3 regions of the Streptomyces sp. RK62 genome follow, and region 2 is predicted to be linked to each of the others. Evidence: riboswitches for the same ligand, from Rfam matches in the RefSeq annotation. Region 2 holds a riboswitch; each other region holds the start of a gene.

Region 1 (5,406 bases), on a different contig from region 2:
GCCCCCGCCGGCGGGGCCCTGCGGCACGCGCACTGGTGGCAGCGCCGATGGGTGCCCTACGCCGCGCTCAGCACCCTGCTGGCGCTGTCCGGGCTCGTCATCCTGGCCCTGGTGCGCGAACAGACCGGCACGGAGGGCTTCCTGGTCGGGCTGGGCCTCGCGGTCCTGCCCGTCCCGCTGCTCGTCGCGTCCTTCCGCTGGCTGGACCGCGTCGAGCCGGGCCCCTGGCGGAATCTGGTGTTCTCCTTCGCCTGGGGGGCCTGCGCGGCGGCGCTCATAGCGATCGTGGCGAACAGTTTCGCGACCCGCTGGATAGCGACCGCGACCGCCGACCCGTCCCACGCGGACACCCTGGGCGCGACGGTCATAGCGCCCGTCGTGGAGGAGACGGCGAAGGCGGCGGCCGTCCTGCTGGTCTTCCTCTTCCGGCGCCGGGACTTCAGCGGCATCCTCGACGGCGTGGTGATCGCCGGTGTCACCGCCACCGGCTTCGCCTTCACCGAGAACATCCTCTATCTGGGCACCGCCTTCGGCACCGACCAGCTGTCCGGCGGCAGCGGCATCGCCTCGGTGACCGCGGCGACCTTCTTCGTCCGCGTCGTCATGTCGCCCTTCGCGCACCCCCTGTTCACCGTGCTCACCGGCATCGGCTTCGGCGCCGCCGCGCTGGCCGGGGACCGCCAGCGGGTGCGCCGCGTGCTGCTGCCGTTGTCCGGGCTGCTGCTCGCGATGGGCATGCACGCCCTGTGGAACGGCTCCTCGACGTTCGGCGAGTTCGGGTTCTTCGCCGTGTACGCGGCCTTCATGGTGCCCGCGTTCGGGCTGCTGGTCTGGCTGGTGCTGTGGACCCGGTACCGCGAACTGCGGACCGTCCGCGAGGAGCTGCCCGCCTACGCCGTCGCCGGATGGCTGTCCCCCGCCGAGCCGTTCGCGCTGGGTTCGATGCGCGACCGCCGGGTGGCCCGGCAGTACGCCCGCCATCACGGCGGACGGCCGGCGGCCCGGGCGGTCGCCCAGTACGAGGCGTACGCCACCTCGCTGGCGTTCCTCAGGCGCCGGGGCCGTAGGGGCCGGGCCGGCGAGGACTACGTGGCCCGCGAGGGCGAGTTGCTGAACGAGCTGTGGCTGCGCCGCGCGTGGGCCCGCCCGGCCCTGCAGTACGCGGTCACCGCGCGGACCCGGCCGGTCCCCGCGTACGTGCCCGCGGCGCACGGCACTTGGTGGCAGCAGCCGTACGCCCCGAACGGGCACGCCCACGGCGGACCGCAAGCCCCGGTTTGGAACCCCTACCTCGGGTAGACGGGTCGGGGAGGGCGGCGCGGCACAGACGAAGAACCGGCAGCCCTGACGTCGGGGGGTCGTCGTCAGGACTGCCGGGGTTCAGACGGGGAAGGCGCTCAGGGAGTGAGGCCCTTGCTCCGCAGCCAGGCCAGCGGGTCGATGCCGCCGCTGCTGCCCTCGGGGTGCACCTCCAGGTGGAGGTGGGCACCGGTCACATTGCCGGTGGCGCCGACGCGGCCGATGACGTCACCCGTGGCGACCTTCTGGCCGACGCTGACGCTGATCGAGGACTGGTGCGCGAACCACACCTCGGTGCCGTCGTCGAGGGTGAGCTCGGTCTTGTAGCCGTACGAGCCGTCCCAGCCGGCGAACGTGATCGTGCCGGAGTGCACGGCCTTGATCAGCGTGCCGGTCGGCGCGGCGAAGTCGAGGCCCGTGTGGTGCCCGGACGACCAGTAGGCGCCGGCCTCACCGAAGGTCGAGGTGAGCGTGTACGAGGAGGTCGGCAGGGTGTACTGCTTGGCCAGCTCGGCGAGGCGCTCGGCCTCGGCCTTCTTGGCGGCCTCCTCCTCGGCGGCGGCCTTGGCGGCGGCGGCCTGCTCCTTGGCCTCCTTCTCCGCCTTGGCGGCCGCCTCGGCGACCTCCTTCTCGGCGGCGGCGACGGCGGCCGCGGCGGCCTTGCTGTCGACCTGGTCCTGCTGGAGCTCGGCCTGCGCGATGATCCGGCTGCGCAGCGCCTCGCCGGCGTCGGAACCGCTCTGGGCGGTCTCCTCGGCGGTCTCGCCCATCGTGCTGAGGGCGGTGGCGCTGTCGTCCGCGGCGGAGTCGTCGTCGGAGATCAGGGGCAGGTCCGGCATCGTGATGGCGACCGGGGGCTTGCCGCTCTGCGCGGTGGCCATGCCGCCCGCGCCGACGGCCGCTATGACGCCGACGCCGAGAACCGTGGAGCTGCGGGCGAGTCCCCCGCCGCGCTGCTTGGAGACGCGGTGCCTGCCGCGAACGGGACGGAGGGACTCCGCGGTGGGGTTCCACTCCTCGAAGGGGCCCTCGTCGGTGCGGTGCAGGTCGTAGCCGAAGGTGTCGGCGGTGCGCTGGCCCGGCACGAAGGGGGCTTGCGGGGCAGGACGGTTCGACGCCACGTGGGCGTACTCCTTTCCTTCCTTCTCGCCTACCGGGTTAGCTGACGGGTTCGGAGCAGGAAGGTCTCCTACGCGCGTATACGTGCCGTGTCGCCACGGTGGTATCCGCGAGATTCACCCCAAGGTGGTGGTTCCCCGGTTCCTCTACAGGATTAAGCGTGTGCGCACGGAGCCGACTCTTGTGACGGCTGGGACGACCGCGCTGCGTTATCGAACGTTAATAGACGCGGGGTGCGTATTCCAAGCTGTTCCACTTGATCATTAACGTTTTCCGGCTGGACTTACGGGTCATCAGCGGCCCAAATCGGGCGAGTTGACTCGCGCACGACCACTCCTCCATTGCTGACGGTACGTCAATTGTTATGCGGAGGGGGTTCGCTCCCTCACGTTCCGTGACAGCGTGCCGGGGCGCGGCAGGGAAGGGAAAACACTCAGGGCCGGAACTCGAAAGTTCCGGCCCTGAGTCTTCAGTAGCGGGGACAGGATTTGAACCTGCGACCTCTGGGTTATGAGCCCAGCGAGCTACCGAGCTGCTCCACCCCGCGGCGATGTCTCTACTGTACGCCATTCTCGGGACCCACCGCACACGCCTTACCGCCACACCCGTCCTGCCCGCGCCGACGATCCCCCTCTGACCAGGGCTTTTGTCGCCGTGGTGCGGGACGTGTCACATCAGATCGGGCGCCGGGGCGCAGGGCAGCGCGCGCATCAGGGCGCCAGATGGGCGTTGGGCGCCGCGGCCCGTCCCGCGTACTCGGGCAGCACCAGCACGTCCACCCCCGCGGCGGCGAGCATCCCGCTGCCGTCGGCGTCCGTGACGAAGGTGTCCGGCTCGCGCCAGGCCGTCACGACCCGCCGCACTCCGGCGGCCAGGATCAGCCGGGCGCAGGGCGTGGGCCGGGAGGAGCGGTGCGTGCAGGGCTCCAGGCTGGTGTAGACGGTGGCGCCGGCCAGCCTCGGGTCGCCGGGCGCGATCTTGGCGAGGGCCGCCTCCTCGGCGTGCACGACCGGGTCGCCGCCCTCCCGGGAGTGCCCGCGCGCCAGCTCGGTGCCGTCGGCCGCCACGACGACCGCCCCGACGCTGAAGGCGGTCGGCGAGGGCGGGCACTCGGCGGCCAGGTCGCAGGCGAGGGCGAGCCAGTGCCGGTCCGCGGCTGCCGGGAGGACGCCGGTGCCGGGCGCGGTCGGCTCGTAGCGGGTCAGGACGACGTCGTCGATGCGCCGGGTCTCGACAAGGCGCAGCCGGCCCTCCTGGTACCCGCCGGGGCCGAAGAGGCGGGGCGCCCGGGGGTCGCCCACGAACAGCGGGGCCAGCACCAGCTGCAGCTCGTCGGCGAGCCCCTGCCGCAGGAGCTGGGTGTGGACGGTGCCGCCGCCCTCGACCATCAGCCGCTCGACGCCGCGCACCTCGCGGAGGTGGACCAGCAGCTCCCGCCAGTCCAGGTCGTCGCCGAGCGCGACGACGTCGGCGGCGACGGGGTCCTCGCGCAGCCGCCGGGCGCCCTTCTCCGTCGTATAGACGACCTTCTCGCCGCCGGTGTGCCAGAAGTTGGCCGCCGGGTCGAGTTCGCCGGACGCGCTGACGGTCACCTTCAGCGGGTACTCGGGCTTGCCGGCGGCCGTGCGGGCCGCGCGCCGCTCGGCGGAGTTCACGAGCAGGCGGGGGTTGTCCGCCCGGATGGTGCCGGCGCCGACGAGGATGGCGTCCACGGAGGCCCGTACCTCGTCGACCCGGTCGAAGTCGGCCGGGCTGGACAGCAGCAGCCGGTCGGGGCCGGTGTCGTCGAGGTAGCCGTCGAGGGAGACGGCGACGGACAGCAGGACGTAGGGGTACGACGGCATCGGCGCGCTCTCCCGCTCGGCGATCGGTGCTTGGTCGATCGGTGCTTGGCTGATCCGGGCTTGGCTGATCGAGGCTTGACTGATCGGCTTGGTTCAAGTTTGAAACAAACCTACACTGGACACATGACGACTCGCTGGCTCACCCCCGAGGAGCAGCGCGCCTGGCGCGCCTACATCGCCGCCGTCGCGCTCGTGGAGGACGCGCTCGACCGGCAGCTCCAGCAGGAGGCCGGCATGCCTCATCTGTATTACTCCATTCTCGCCACGCTGTCCGACGCCCCGGAGCGCCGGCTGCGCATGACCGACCTCGCGGAGCGGCTGAAGATCACCCGCAGCCGGCTGACGTACGGCGTCTCGCGGCTGGAGAAGGACGGTCTGGTGGCCCGCGAGGACTGCCCCGTGGACAAGCGGGGCAGCGTCGCCGCCCTCACCGACGAGGGGATGCGGCTCCTGGAGCGGGCGGCCCCCGGCCACGTGGCCACCGTGCGGTCGCTGATCTTCGACCGGCTGTCCCCGGAGCAGGTGGGGCAGCTGGAGGACATCTTCACGGCGATCGGCTCGGGCGTGGAGGGCGACCGCGGCCAGACCGCCGGGGACGAGGTGCCCTGGCGGCGGCGTGCGTCGAAGCCGTGTTCGTGACGCACACCGCAGGACGGGGTGACCCGGAGTCATTGCTTCAAAGTTAAAGCACGAGGTAGGGTCACTCTCCGAGAAGCTGCTTCAAATCTGAAGCAGAGGCCCGCACGGAACCCGGAGACCCGCATGCCCGACTCCCTCGCAGCCGCCACCCAGCGCGCCCGTGTCCGGGTCCCGCTGCGCTTCCCCGACGGCTACACCGCCGACGCCGAACTGGTCACCTTCCACGGCCTGGCCGACGGCCTCGAACACGTGGCCGTCGTCCTCGGTACCCCCGAGCCCGGCACCACCCCCCTGGTCCGCCTCCACTCCGAGTGCCTGACCGGCGACGTCTTCGGCTCGGCCCGCTGCGACTGCGGCCCCCAGCTCCGCGAGGCCGTCGAGCGCATCGCGCGGCGCGGCGGCGTGCTGCTGTATCTGCGCCAGGAGGGCCGCGGCATCGGCCTCTACAACAAGCTGGACGCCTACGCCCTCCAGGACGAGGGCCTCGACACCTACGCCGCCAACG
Region 2 (5,406 bases):
GCAGGGCCTGCGGGAAGCTGATCTTCTCCCGCTGCGACAGGGCGTCGATCATGGCCTCGGCGCGGTCGCCGATGCCGCGCTTGGGGACGTTCAGGATCCGGCGCAGCGGGACGGTGTCCTCGGGGTTGGCGAGGACCCGCAGGTAGGCCAGGACGTCCCGGACCTCCTTGCGCTCGTAGAAGCGCACACCGCCGACGACCTTGTAGGGCAGTCCGACGCGGATGAAGACTTCCTCGAAGACACGGGACTGGGCGTTCGTCCGGTAGAAGACGGCGACGTCGCCGGCCTTGGCCTCGCCCGCGTCGGTGAGACGGTCTATCTCCTCGGCGACGAACTGCGCCTCGTCGTGCTCGGTGTCCGCGACATAGCCGGTGATGCGGGCGCCCGCGCCCGCGTTGGTCCACAGGTTCTTGGGCCGGCGGGACTCGTTGCGCTCGATGACGGCGTTGGCGGCGCTGAGGATGGTCTGGGTGGAGCGGTAGTTCTGCTCCAGCAGGATCGTCGTCGCGTCCGGGTAGTCCTCCTCGAACTGGAGGATGTTGCGGATGGTGGCGCCGCGGAAGGCGTAGATCGACTGGTCGGCGTCACCCACCACGCACAGCTCGGCGGGCGGGACCTCGGCCTCGGGCGGCACGTCGACGGGGTGCTCGGAGGTGCCGACCAGCTCGCGCACCAGCGCGTACTGCGCGTGGTTGGTGTCCTGGTACTCGTCCACCAGCACATGGCGGAAGCGGCGGCGGTAGTGCTCGGCGACGTCCGGGAAGGCGCGCAGCAGGTTGACCGTCGTCATGATCAGGTCGTCGAAGTCGAGGGCGTTGGCCTCGCGCAGCCGCGACTGGTAGAGCGCGTACGCCTGGGCGAGGGTCTTCTCGAAACCGTCGGTGGCCTGGGCGGCGAAGTCCTCCTCGTCGATCAGCTCGTTCTTCAGGTTGCTGATCTTGGCGCTGAACGACTTGGGCGGGTACCGCTTCGGGTCGAGGTCGAGGTCCCGGCACACCAGCGCCATCAGCCGCTTGCTGTCGGCGGCGTCGTAGATCGAGAACGACGACGTGAACCCGAGCTTCTTGCTCTCCCGGCGCAGGATGCGGACGCAGGCGCTGTGGAAGGTCATCACCCACATCGCGTTCGCCCGCGGTCCGACGAGCTGCTCGACGCGCTCCTTCATCTCGCCGGCGGCCTTGTTGGTGAAGGTGATCGCCAGGATCTGGCCCGGATGCACGTTCCGCTCGCCGAGCAGGTACGCGATGCGGTGCGTGAGCACACGCGTCTTGCCGGACCCGGCACCGGCGACGATGAGCAGCGGGGTGCCGGAGTGGACGACGGCCGCGCGCTGGTTCTCGTTGAGCCCCTCCAGCAGCGCGGCGGCGTCGAGGGCCGGGCGCGGGGCGCCGTCGCGGTAGTACGCGTCGCGGTCCGGCGGCACGTCGAACTTCCCGCCGAACAGATCGTCCGGAATCGACTCCGGAGTGTGATCGTCCTCGGGCGGTGGCGGGTGCTCTTCCCCGTGGGCCCGTGGGGCCTGGAGGTCCGCCAGGAAGCTGTCGTCAAAGAGGCTGCTCATCGCTCTCCGAGTCTAGGCGGCCCCACCGACAACCGGCCGCCGTCCCGAGAACATCACACCCTCCGGTCCGCGGCCCGCCTCCACCCGCAATCACCTGGTGACCGTCCGAAGTCACCCCATCACGTCACACACCGCCCGGGATCAAGCCCCATTATCGGCGCATAGCTCACAAACGGGGTGAATAGTCGCCAACACGGACCGATCATCCGCCGGAGGGCCCTCGGCCCCCTCCCCTGACCGAAGGTCACGAAAATGTATCGGGCATATCGCACATCAACCTTCACAGCGGCCACACCAGTTGGCTACCGTGCCGGGCAGGCCGTACGACCCCCACCGGCGATCGACGCCGGGCCGCACGGCCTCCGCCGAGTCCGGTGCATCCGGAGCCGGGGACCCACCGAACCCGGGGTGAATCGGCCCGACTTCCCGTCCAGGGAACGGCCGTAGGGCAAACCTTCCGAGCCACCCGCCCGAACCCGACAGCTAACTCGGTAGGCGGAGCACGGAAGGAGTCGCCTCCCTTGGCGTCGCACCGCAAGTCGCGTCCCTCCGGTACGCGCGTGGCAGGCATACGGACCCCCGCGCTGGCGACCGCGGCCCTCACGTCCGTGGCCCTGCTGTCCCAGACCGCTCAGGCGAGCCCGTCCTCCGACGACCGGCCGAGCCTCGAAGAGGTCGAGAAGAAGGTCGACGACCTCTACCGCCAGGCGGAGTCGGCCACCGAGAAGTACAACGCGGCCAAGGAGAAGACGACCAAGCAGCGCAAGCGGGTCGACACCCTCCTCGACGACGTCGCCCGGCGCACGCAGAAGCTCAACGACGCGCGCGAGGAGCTGGGGCGCAACGCCGCCGCCCAGTACCGCACCGGCGCCACCGCCCCGGACACCGCGACGTTCCTCCTCGCGGACACGCCCCAGGACTACTTCGACCAGTCCCAGCTGATGGACCGTATGACGGGACGTCAGAAGGAGTCGGTCGACGACTACTTCACCGAGCAGTCCGCGACGATGAAGAAGCGGCAGGAGGCCACGCAGAGCCTCGAGACGCTCACCGAGTCGCAGAAGGACCTGCGGACGGCCAAGTCCACCGTCCAGAAGAAGCTCGCGGACGCGCGCCAGCTGCTCTCCGAGCTGACCGCGCAGGAGAAGGCCCGCCTCGCCGCGATCGAGAAGCGCAAGCAGGAGGAGGCCGCCCGCAAGGCGGAGGAGCTGGCGCAGCAGCAGGCGGAGGCCGACCGCAAGCGCGAGGAGGCCGCGCGGCAGCAGGAACAGGAGAGCCAGGAGCAGGGCACCACCGCGCCGGACGCGTCGTACGCCACCAAGGCGCAGAAGGCGCTGTCCTTCGCCCGCACGCAGATCGGCAAGCCGTACGTCTGGGGCGCCACCGGCCCGGACTCCTACGACTGCTCCGGCCTCACCCAGGCCGCCTGGAAGGCCGCCGGGGTCGACATCCCGCGCGTCACCTACGACCAGGTGAACGCCGGCACCACGGTCCCCGTGTCCAGCGCCCAGCCCGGTGACCTGGTCTTCTTCTACGACGACATCACCCACGTGGGCCTCTACATCGGCAACGGCATGATGATCCACGCCCCGAAGCCCGGCACGTACGTGCGCGAGGAGTCGATCTTCTACGACGGCGAGTCGTCGATCCACAGCATCGTCCGGCCGGCCTGACGGACAGCGGACAGCGGACAGCGGCAATGGGAGGGGGCCCGTGACCATGACGGGGGTCGTGACGGCGGTCAGCAGGAACGAGGTGTACTCGTTCACGAAGCCGAACCGGGAGAGCATCACGCTCCTCGCCGGTCTGGGCGTCGACGGGGACGTCCACGCCGGGGTGACGGTGAAGCACCGCTCGCGGGTCGCCCAGGACCCCACCCAGCCGAATCTGCGCCAGGTGCACCTCATCCACGAGGAACTGTTCGGTGAGCTGGCCGAGGCGGGTTTCCGGGTGGCGCCCGGCGAGCTCGGGGAGAACGTCACCACACGCGGCCTCGACCTGCTCGCCCTGCCGGTGGGCACGCTGCTTCGCATCGGCGCCGAGGCCGTGGTCGAGGTCACCGGGCTGCGGAACCCGTGCCTGCAGATCGACCACTTCCAGGACGGGCTGCTCAAGCGGGTCGTCGGGCGCGACGAGGCCGGCCGTCTCGTGCGCAAGGCCGGGATCATGGGCGTCGTCGCGGAGGGCGGTGTGGTCCACCCCGGCGACACGATCGAGGTGGAGCTGCCGGACGGGCCGCACCGGCCGCTGGACCGCGTCTGACCTCCGGTGGGTTCCGTCGCCCCCGCCGATTCACCCACCCCCCGCGCGCGCCCCCACCCGCGCGCCGGTGCCGCGCTCCTTAGCATCGGCCCATGCCCGCCGACACACCCGCGTCCGCGTCGCCCCTGCCCCTCTGGTGGTCGCGACGTCCCCCCGCAGCCGGCGCCTCGGTCATGGCGACCGGCATCATCTCGGTGGCCCTGCACGAGACGGGTTACGCGACCCTGTCCCGGATCGCCCTGGTCCTGGCGTGCGTCGCGTGGCTGGCCCTGGCCTGCGACTTCCTCGCCCGGCTCCTGTGGCACCGCTCCGAGTGGCTGAGGGAGGCGGTCACCCCCGCCTCGCTCTGCGCCGTCGCCGCGACGGCCGTCCTGGGCACCCGCTTCGCCCTGGCGGGACGGCAGGTGCTCGCCGAGGCGCTGCTGGCCCTGGCGTTCATGCTCTGGCCGGGCCTGCTCTACGTCGTCGTACGCCACTGGCGGCCCGGGATGCCGGGCTCCGTCTTCCTCGGCTGCGTGGCCACCCAGGGCCTCGCCGTCCTCGCGGCCACGCTGGCCGCCACGGCGGGCGTGGCCTGGCTCGCGCACGCGGCCCTGGTGCTGTTCTGGCTCGGTCTGCTCCTGTACGCCGTGGCCCTCACCCGCTTCGACCGGCGGGAGGTCGTCCGCGGAGCCGGGGACCACTGGATGGCGGGCGGCGCGCTCGCGATCTCCGCGCTGGCCGGCGCCCGGCTCCTCGCCGCCGACAGCCGCTCCCTGTACCTGTGGAACGAGGACGACTTCGACGTGCTGCGCACGGTGACCTACGCCCTGGTCGCCCTGGACGCCGCCTGGTACGTGGTCATGCTCGTCGGCGAGATCATGCGGCCGCGCCTGCGCTACGACGTACTCCGCTGGGTGACCGTCTTCCCGATGGGCATGTCGGCGGCGGCGATGCTCTCCGTCGCCGCCACCCTGGACGTCCCGTGGCTGGAGGTTCCCGGCGAGGTCCTGATGTGGATCTCGGTGGCGGTATGGCTGGCGGTCGCCGCCGGAGCTGTACGCAACCACCTCGCGGCCGGTCCCCCGGCCGGTGTCAGGTCCAGAGGACGGCGATGAAGACGTTGGCCAGGGTCAGCAGCCCCACCAGGCCGAACAGCTTCGCGTCCACCTTCTCCTCGTCCCGCTTCACATAGACGAGTCCGAGGATCACGACCAGCAGGGCCAGCTTCACGCCGATCTTGACGTTGTTCACCGACTGGTCGTCGGCCTGGTTGAGGCCGACCAGGATCACCCCGGTGACCAGCATGGTCAGCGCGCCGTGCAGCATCGCCGGCACGAACCGGGCGGTGCCCTGACCCATCGCCTTCATCTGGGTGAGGAAGCCGCCGAGCAGCGAGGCGATGCCGACGATGTGCAGGCCCACGAAGAGGTGGATGAGTACGTCCATGGGGCCGGAGCCTAACGACCGGCCCGGGCCCTGCCGCCACCGGGTGCGCGGCGGCCGCTCAGCTCCCGGCGACTGGCCCGGGCCCTCCCGCCGCCGGGGTGCGGGGCTCACGGTCAGCTCCCCGCAGGCCCCGGCCGGCCGTGCATATATGCGCT
Region 3 (5,406 bases), 170 kb from region 2:
GATGTCGCGTGCCGACCAGTCGTTGAGCAGGCACAGACCGAAGACGTGCTCACGGAAGTCGCGGAGCGGCACCGGGGTGCCCATCGCGGACGGCTTGCCCACGACGAAGCCCACCTCGGCCTCGATGTCCAGACGGACGGACGGGCCGAAGACCGGCGCCGGGTCGCTGGGGGCCTTGCGCTGACCGGAAGGGCGGACGACGTCCGTGCCGGAGACGACCACCGTGCCGGAGCGACCGTGATAGCCGATCGGCAGATGCTTCCAGTTGGGGGTGAGGGAGTCCTCGGCGTCCGGGCGGAAGATCTGGCCGACGTTCCGGGCGTGGTTCTCGGAGGCGTAGAAGTCGACGTAGTCCGCGACGTCGAACGGAAGGTGCAGCGTCACGGAGGAGAGCGGGTGGAACAGGTCCGCGACCACCTCCTGGTGCGCCGGCACCGTCACCCAGGCGGTCAGCGCCCGCCGGACGTCCGACCAGGTGGTGCGGCCCGCGGCGAGCAGCGGGTTCAGCGACTCCTGGGCGAGCAGCGGGGCGTACGGCGAGCCGAGGGCCTGGGCCGCGCGGCCCGCGTCGAGGACGTGGTCGCCGAGCCGGACGCCCACCCGGCGCGCGGAGTCCGTGCCCGGGAGGGAGAAGACGCCGTACGGCAGGTTGTGCGCGCCGAAGGGGTCGCCCTCGGGGAGATCGAAGGGGGGCATGGGGTGCTGCCTCACTCTCATACGCTCCGTAAGCCATGTGGTCGGGCCCACGTTACGGGTGAGGTGGCTGTCTTGGGCAGGGTGAATATGCCGGGGACGCCGGGGAGGGCGATCGGCTCCGTCCCAGGTCGCCGGGGCCGGCCGTGGTGTCGCACGCGTGGTCACAAAGGAAACGGCCCCAACTCGCCCCACCGTAACGCCGACAGGAAGTTCGGAAAGATCTCGTGGGGGCGAAATCGCCATAAACGGGCGTTGGTTGTGCGCGCATGGACACAACTGGGACCGGAACGAGTGTCAACTCATGTGAACCGAGCAGCCGTCCGGTTCAGGTCGAGTCGATGGGCCTTCCTGTCCGTATTCTCTGATCATGGCCGCACCGATCGCATATTCACTCATCGCCACTGACCTGGACGGGACCCTTCTCCGAGGTGACGACACGCTCTCCGACCGGTCCCTCGCGGCCCTCGCGCAGGCGGCGGTGGCCGGTGCCCAGCACCTGGTGGTGACGGGACGCCCGGCGCCCAGGGTGCGGCCCCTCCTGGATTTGCTGGGCAGCAGGGGACTGGCGGTGTGCGGGCAGGGCGCGCAGCTCTACGACGTCGGCCGGAACCGTCTGCTGTGGTCCATCACCCTGGAGCGGGACCTGGCGGAGACCGCGCTCGGCAAGATCGAGGCCGAGGTCGGGCAGGTGTACGCGGCGGTCGACCAGGACGGCGTCGACGGGCTCACGCTCATCGAACCGGGGTATCTGATGCCGCACCCCACCCTGCCGGCCGTGCGGGTGCGGCACCGCGACGACCTGTGGTGCGAGCCGATCAGCAAGGTGCTGCTGCGCCACCCGACGCTGAGCGACGACGAGTTGGCGGCGACGGCCCGCGCGGTGGTGGGTTCGCTGGCGACGGTCACCATGTCGGGGCCGGGCACCGTCGAACTCCAGCCATGCGGCATCACCAAGGCGACCGGCCTCGCGCTCGCCGCCGAGCACCTCGGTCTGGGCCCGCACGAGACGATCGCCTTCGGGGACATGCCCAACGACATCCCCATGTTCGACTGGGCGGCCCACGGGGTGGCGATGGCCAACGCGCACCCGGAGCTCAAGGCGGTCGCGGACGAGATCACCTTGTCCAACGAGGACGACGGCATCGCCGTCGTCCTCGAGAGACTGTTCGCCTGCAGCCTGGCCGAGTTCCCCTACTAGACCTGTCGGACAGGGGAGGCGCCCGGCGGAACGTGGGGCCGGAACGCGGGCCGGAACGTGGGGCCTAGTAGGGGCCGTTCACGTTGTCGATCGAGCCGTAGCGCGCGGCCGCGTAGTTGCACGCGGCCGTGATGTTCGCGACCGGGTCGAACGGGTCGTACGCGGTGCCCGCCACGTGGTACGTCGCGAAGGTCGGGTCGATGACCTGGAGCAGGCCCTTGGACGGGGTGCCCGCGACGGCGTTGGAGTCCCAGTTGTTGATGGCGGCCGGGTTGCCCGAGGACTCCCGCATGATGTTGCGGTGGATGCCCTCGTAGCTTCCGGGGATCCCCTTCTGCGCCATGATGTCCAGCGCCTCGCGGATCCAGCCGTCGAGGTTGTTCGCGTAGGTCTTCGCGGAGGCCTGGGTGGCCTGGGCGACGGCGGACTTCTTGACGGGGGCGGACGCGGTGTTCGCCTTCGCCGGCGTGGCCTTCTTCGTGGCGCGGACCTTCAGGTCGACACCCGGGTGGATCAGCCGCGGGTTGTCGCCGATGGCCTTGCGGTTGTCCTTGTAGAGCTGACGCCAGCCGCCCTGGGCGTCGTAGCGGTCGGCGATCCCGTAGAGGGTGTCGCCCTTCTTGGTGGTGTAGCTGACCGAGCCGGTCTTGGCCACGGTGGAGACCTTGGCGGGCTCGGCGGCGCTCGCGGTGGTGGCGCCCAGCAGGGGGAGCGCGAGGGCGGCGGTACCGGTGCCGGCGGCGATGACGCGGCGGGCGAGCGGGCTGGTACGGGTGCGGCGGTGCTTGCCTCGGGACATGGCGCTGTTCGTTCCTCTCCGGCGCCTGCGAGGTGAGCTGTCGGGTTCGGGCGGGAGATGCCCGGTCGTGCCGTCGTGCGACGACGCGACTTCACCCCTAGCCGGACCGGGCCGCCATCAAGGCGTCCGATACGGCGACTTACCTGGGTCCCCCGCTCCTGCCGTGCGTGAGTGCGTAGGTGGATGACTCGGGCGGCGGCAGGATTCGGCGTCCGCCCGACAGAGCGGGAACGTATGCGAGAGCACATGTCGGGAACAAGTGCCGCAGACACCTGACGTGCTAGTTGACCATGGTCTGGGGTGTATGGGGTACTTGATCCTTTGCGGTTGCCAACGCTCAACTCGCTTTTGCCGTAAGGCGACGAAGGGCTCCGGCGGGAAGGGGTGAGGGGCGGTGCCGCGTGACCCAACTCACGGCGATCACAACAACGGCAAATCGGGCAATGGCTCCAACTCCCCGTTTATTGCCTGCCCGTCGGACGGGTGTCGCCAGCTCGCCTATCTGTCCCTTGAGTTCGGAAAGTCCGTTTTGTGGACGCGTCGGGGAACCTCGCATGCCGTGCGCGTCGTTGAGTGGGTGTCGGGCGCGGGGGTGTGCGGGTGCCGAGTGGCCGGACAGGTGGAGGTGGCGGAGAGGGCGTCTCCGGGGCGGGCCGGGGTAGACGGGCTGCCGTAGGGAGCGGGTCCGTGATCGGCGATACGGAGTGGCGGGTGCCGGTGCGACTACACACAGTGACATGCCGATAAATCGATGAATCTCCACCCTTATCAGGTGATCGAAAAACATACCGACCGTGAACCGATGTCGCCCGTGGTGGACGGGTGGGCGGCATCGGTGATCGAAACGTGACCGGATACGCTGACTTGAGTGATGGCAGCGACCTATCGACAAACCGTGTAACCAGCCGAAAGACACCAGCAGACAGGAGACCCCTCGTGACCGTCGTCGGGCCGTTCGGGCTGAGCGTGCGGGACCAGGCTCTGGAAGCCGATGTCCAGGCCGGATTGGCGGCTGTCGAGGAGGGACTGCTCGAAGCCACCAAGAGTGAGGTCCCCTTCATCACCGAGGCCGCCCAGCACCTGGTGCGGGCGGGCGGGAAGCGCTTCAGGCCGCTGCTGGTGATGCTCGCCGCGCGCTTCGGGGACCCGTATGCCCCGGGGATCGTGCCGTCGGCCGTGGTGGTGGAGCTGACGCATCTGGCGACGCTGTACCACGACGACGTGATGGACGAGGCCGAGGTCCGGCGTGGGGTGGACAGCGCGAACACCCGCTGGGGGAACTCCGTCGCCGTCCTGACCGGCGACTTCCTCTTCGCGCGCGCCTCGCACATCCTGGCCGACCTCGGGCCGGAGGCGGTGCGGGTGCAGGCCGAGGCGTTCGAGCGGCTGGTCACCGGGCAGATCCTGGAGACGGCCGGGCCGCAGGACGGCCGGGACCCCGTGGAGCACTACCTCGACGTGCTGAGCGGCAAGACCGGCTCGCTGGTCGCGGTGTCCTGCCGCTTCGGGGCGATGATGTCGGGCGCCGACGAGACCATGGTCGACGTGCTCACGCAGTACGGCGAGCGGCTCGGGGTCGCCTTCCAGCTGGCGGACGACGTCCTGGACATCGCGAGCGACTCCCACGAGTCCGGCAAGACGCCCGGCACCGATCTGCGCGAGGGCATCCCGACGCTGCCGGTGCTGCGGCTGCGCGAGCGCGCGGAGCGCCTGGGCCTGCCGGAGGACATCGCCCTGTGCGAGCTGCTGGACTCCGATCTCAGTGACGACGACCGGCTCGCGGAGGCGCTGGCCGCCCTGCGGGAGCACCCGGCGCTGGAGCAGGCGCGCCGGGACACCGTCCGCTACGCGGAGGACGCGCGTGCCGCGCTGGCGCCGCTGCCGGAGAACGACGCGAAGGCCGCGCTGATGGAGCTGTGCGACGCCGTGGTGCACCGCGCCGGCTGAGGCGCTCGGCCCTCCACCCCGCCGCACCCTTCGCAACGTCCACCCCTCGACCCCTACGGGTCGGGGGACGTCCACCCCTCCGGCGTCATACCGCAGGTGTACGCGGAGTTGGCTCCGCAGGTTGACGAAACTCCCTGCCCGATTTGGTCAGATGGACATCACGGAAACCCCAGTCCTCACCGGTTCGGGTGAGAATGGCGGCCTCAGGGGTGGACGGATGCCGGGTCGGGAGACCCACGGGCGCGAAGACGGAACGGACGGCCGCCGCCGACGACGGAGGTAGGGCACACATGGCACCGTACGAAGTCGACGACAGTACGACCGCGGGGGAGGGCGACGACTCGCGTGCGGGCCGGCGCAGGGCCGCACGGTACGTCGTCCCGGTCACGGTGGTGGGGATCGCCGCGGCGACGATCGGGCTCGTCCCGGCGCTCGCCGACGCCGGGGACCCGGACCTGCCGGAGATCACCGCGCAGCAACTGATCGAGAAGATCGCCGAGTCGGACGTCCAGCAGCTGTCCGGCACCTTCAAGATCACGACGGATCTGGGGCTGCCCGACCTCGGCGGCCTGGAGTCGAGCCTCACCTCGGGCATCACGGGATCGGGATCGGGCGACGGTTCGTCCGCCGACCCGTCGGCCAGGCTGACCGAGCTGGCCTCCGGCACGCACACGCTGCGCGTCGCCGTCGACGGCGAGGACCGGCAGAAGCTGTCCCTGGTGGACGGCGGCTCCGAGTACAGCCTCATCCACAACGGCAAGGACGT

Evidence for each region. A riboswitch is a leader RNA that binds a small molecule or an ion and turns the genes downstream of it on or off. The one in region 2 is predicted to bind cyclic di-AMP.
Region 1: it holds a riboswitch for cyclic di-AMP, as region 2 does, so the genes downstream of both, KBY32_RS14585 (M23 family metallopeptidase) here and KBY32_RS09430 (C40 family peptidase) in region 2, are expected to answer to the same signal.
Region 3: it holds a riboswitch for cyclic di-AMP, as region 2 does, so the genes downstream of both, KBY32_RS10290 (transglycosylase SLT domain-containing protein) here and KBY32_RS09430 (C40 family peptidase) in region 2, are expected to answer to the same signal.

Annotation. Positions count from the first base shown of each region.
Region 1 is NZ_JAGPYD010000007.1:11,526-16,931, forward strand. Features, by position in the region: gene KBY32_RS14580 (PrsW family intramembrane metalloprotease) at 1-1,299, shown strand, start outside; gene KBY32_RS14585 (M23 family metallopeptidase) at 1,398-2,420, opposite strand; cyclic di-AMP (ydaO/yuaA leader) riboswitch at 2,432-2,589, opposite strand; tRNA gene KBY32_RS14590 (tRNA-Met) at 2,892-2,965, opposite strand; gene KBY32_RS14595 (dihydrofolate reductase family protein) at 3,129-4,262, opposite strand; gene KBY32_RS14600 (MarR family winged helix-turn-helix transcriptional regulator) at 4,386-4,901, shown strand; gene ribA (GTP cyclohydrolase II) at 5,025-5,406, shown strand, end outside.
Region 2 is NZ_JAGPYD010000004.1:142,598-148,003, forward strand. Features, by position in the region: gene pcrA (DNA helicase PcrA) at 1-1,561, opposite strand, end outside; cyclic di-AMP (ydaO/yuaA leader) riboswitch at 1,915-2,074, shown strand; gene KBY32_RS09430 (C40 family peptidase) at 2,083-3,234, shown strand; gene KBY32_RS09435 (MOSC domain-containing protein) at 3,281-3,823, shown strand; gene KBY32_RS09440 (tellurite resistance/C4-dicarboxylate transporter family protein) at 3,916-4,920, shown strand; gene KBY32_RS09445 (hypothetical protein) at 4,898-5,251, opposite strand.
Region 3 is NZ_JAGPYD010000004.1:313,412-318,817, reverse strand. Features, by position in the region: gene fahA (fumarylacetoacetase) at 1-696, opposite strand, end outside; gene KBY32_RS10295 (HAD family hydrolase) at 1,064-1,894, shown strand; gene KBY32_RS10290 (transglycosylase SLT domain-containing protein) at 1,959-2,693, opposite strand; cyclic di-AMP (ydaO/yuaA leader) riboswitch at 2,701-2,877, opposite strand; gene KBY32_RS10285 (polyprenyl synthetase family protein) at 3,630-4,640, shown strand; gene KBY32_RS10280 (outer membrane lipoprotein carrier protein LolA) at 4,931-5,406, shown strand, end outside.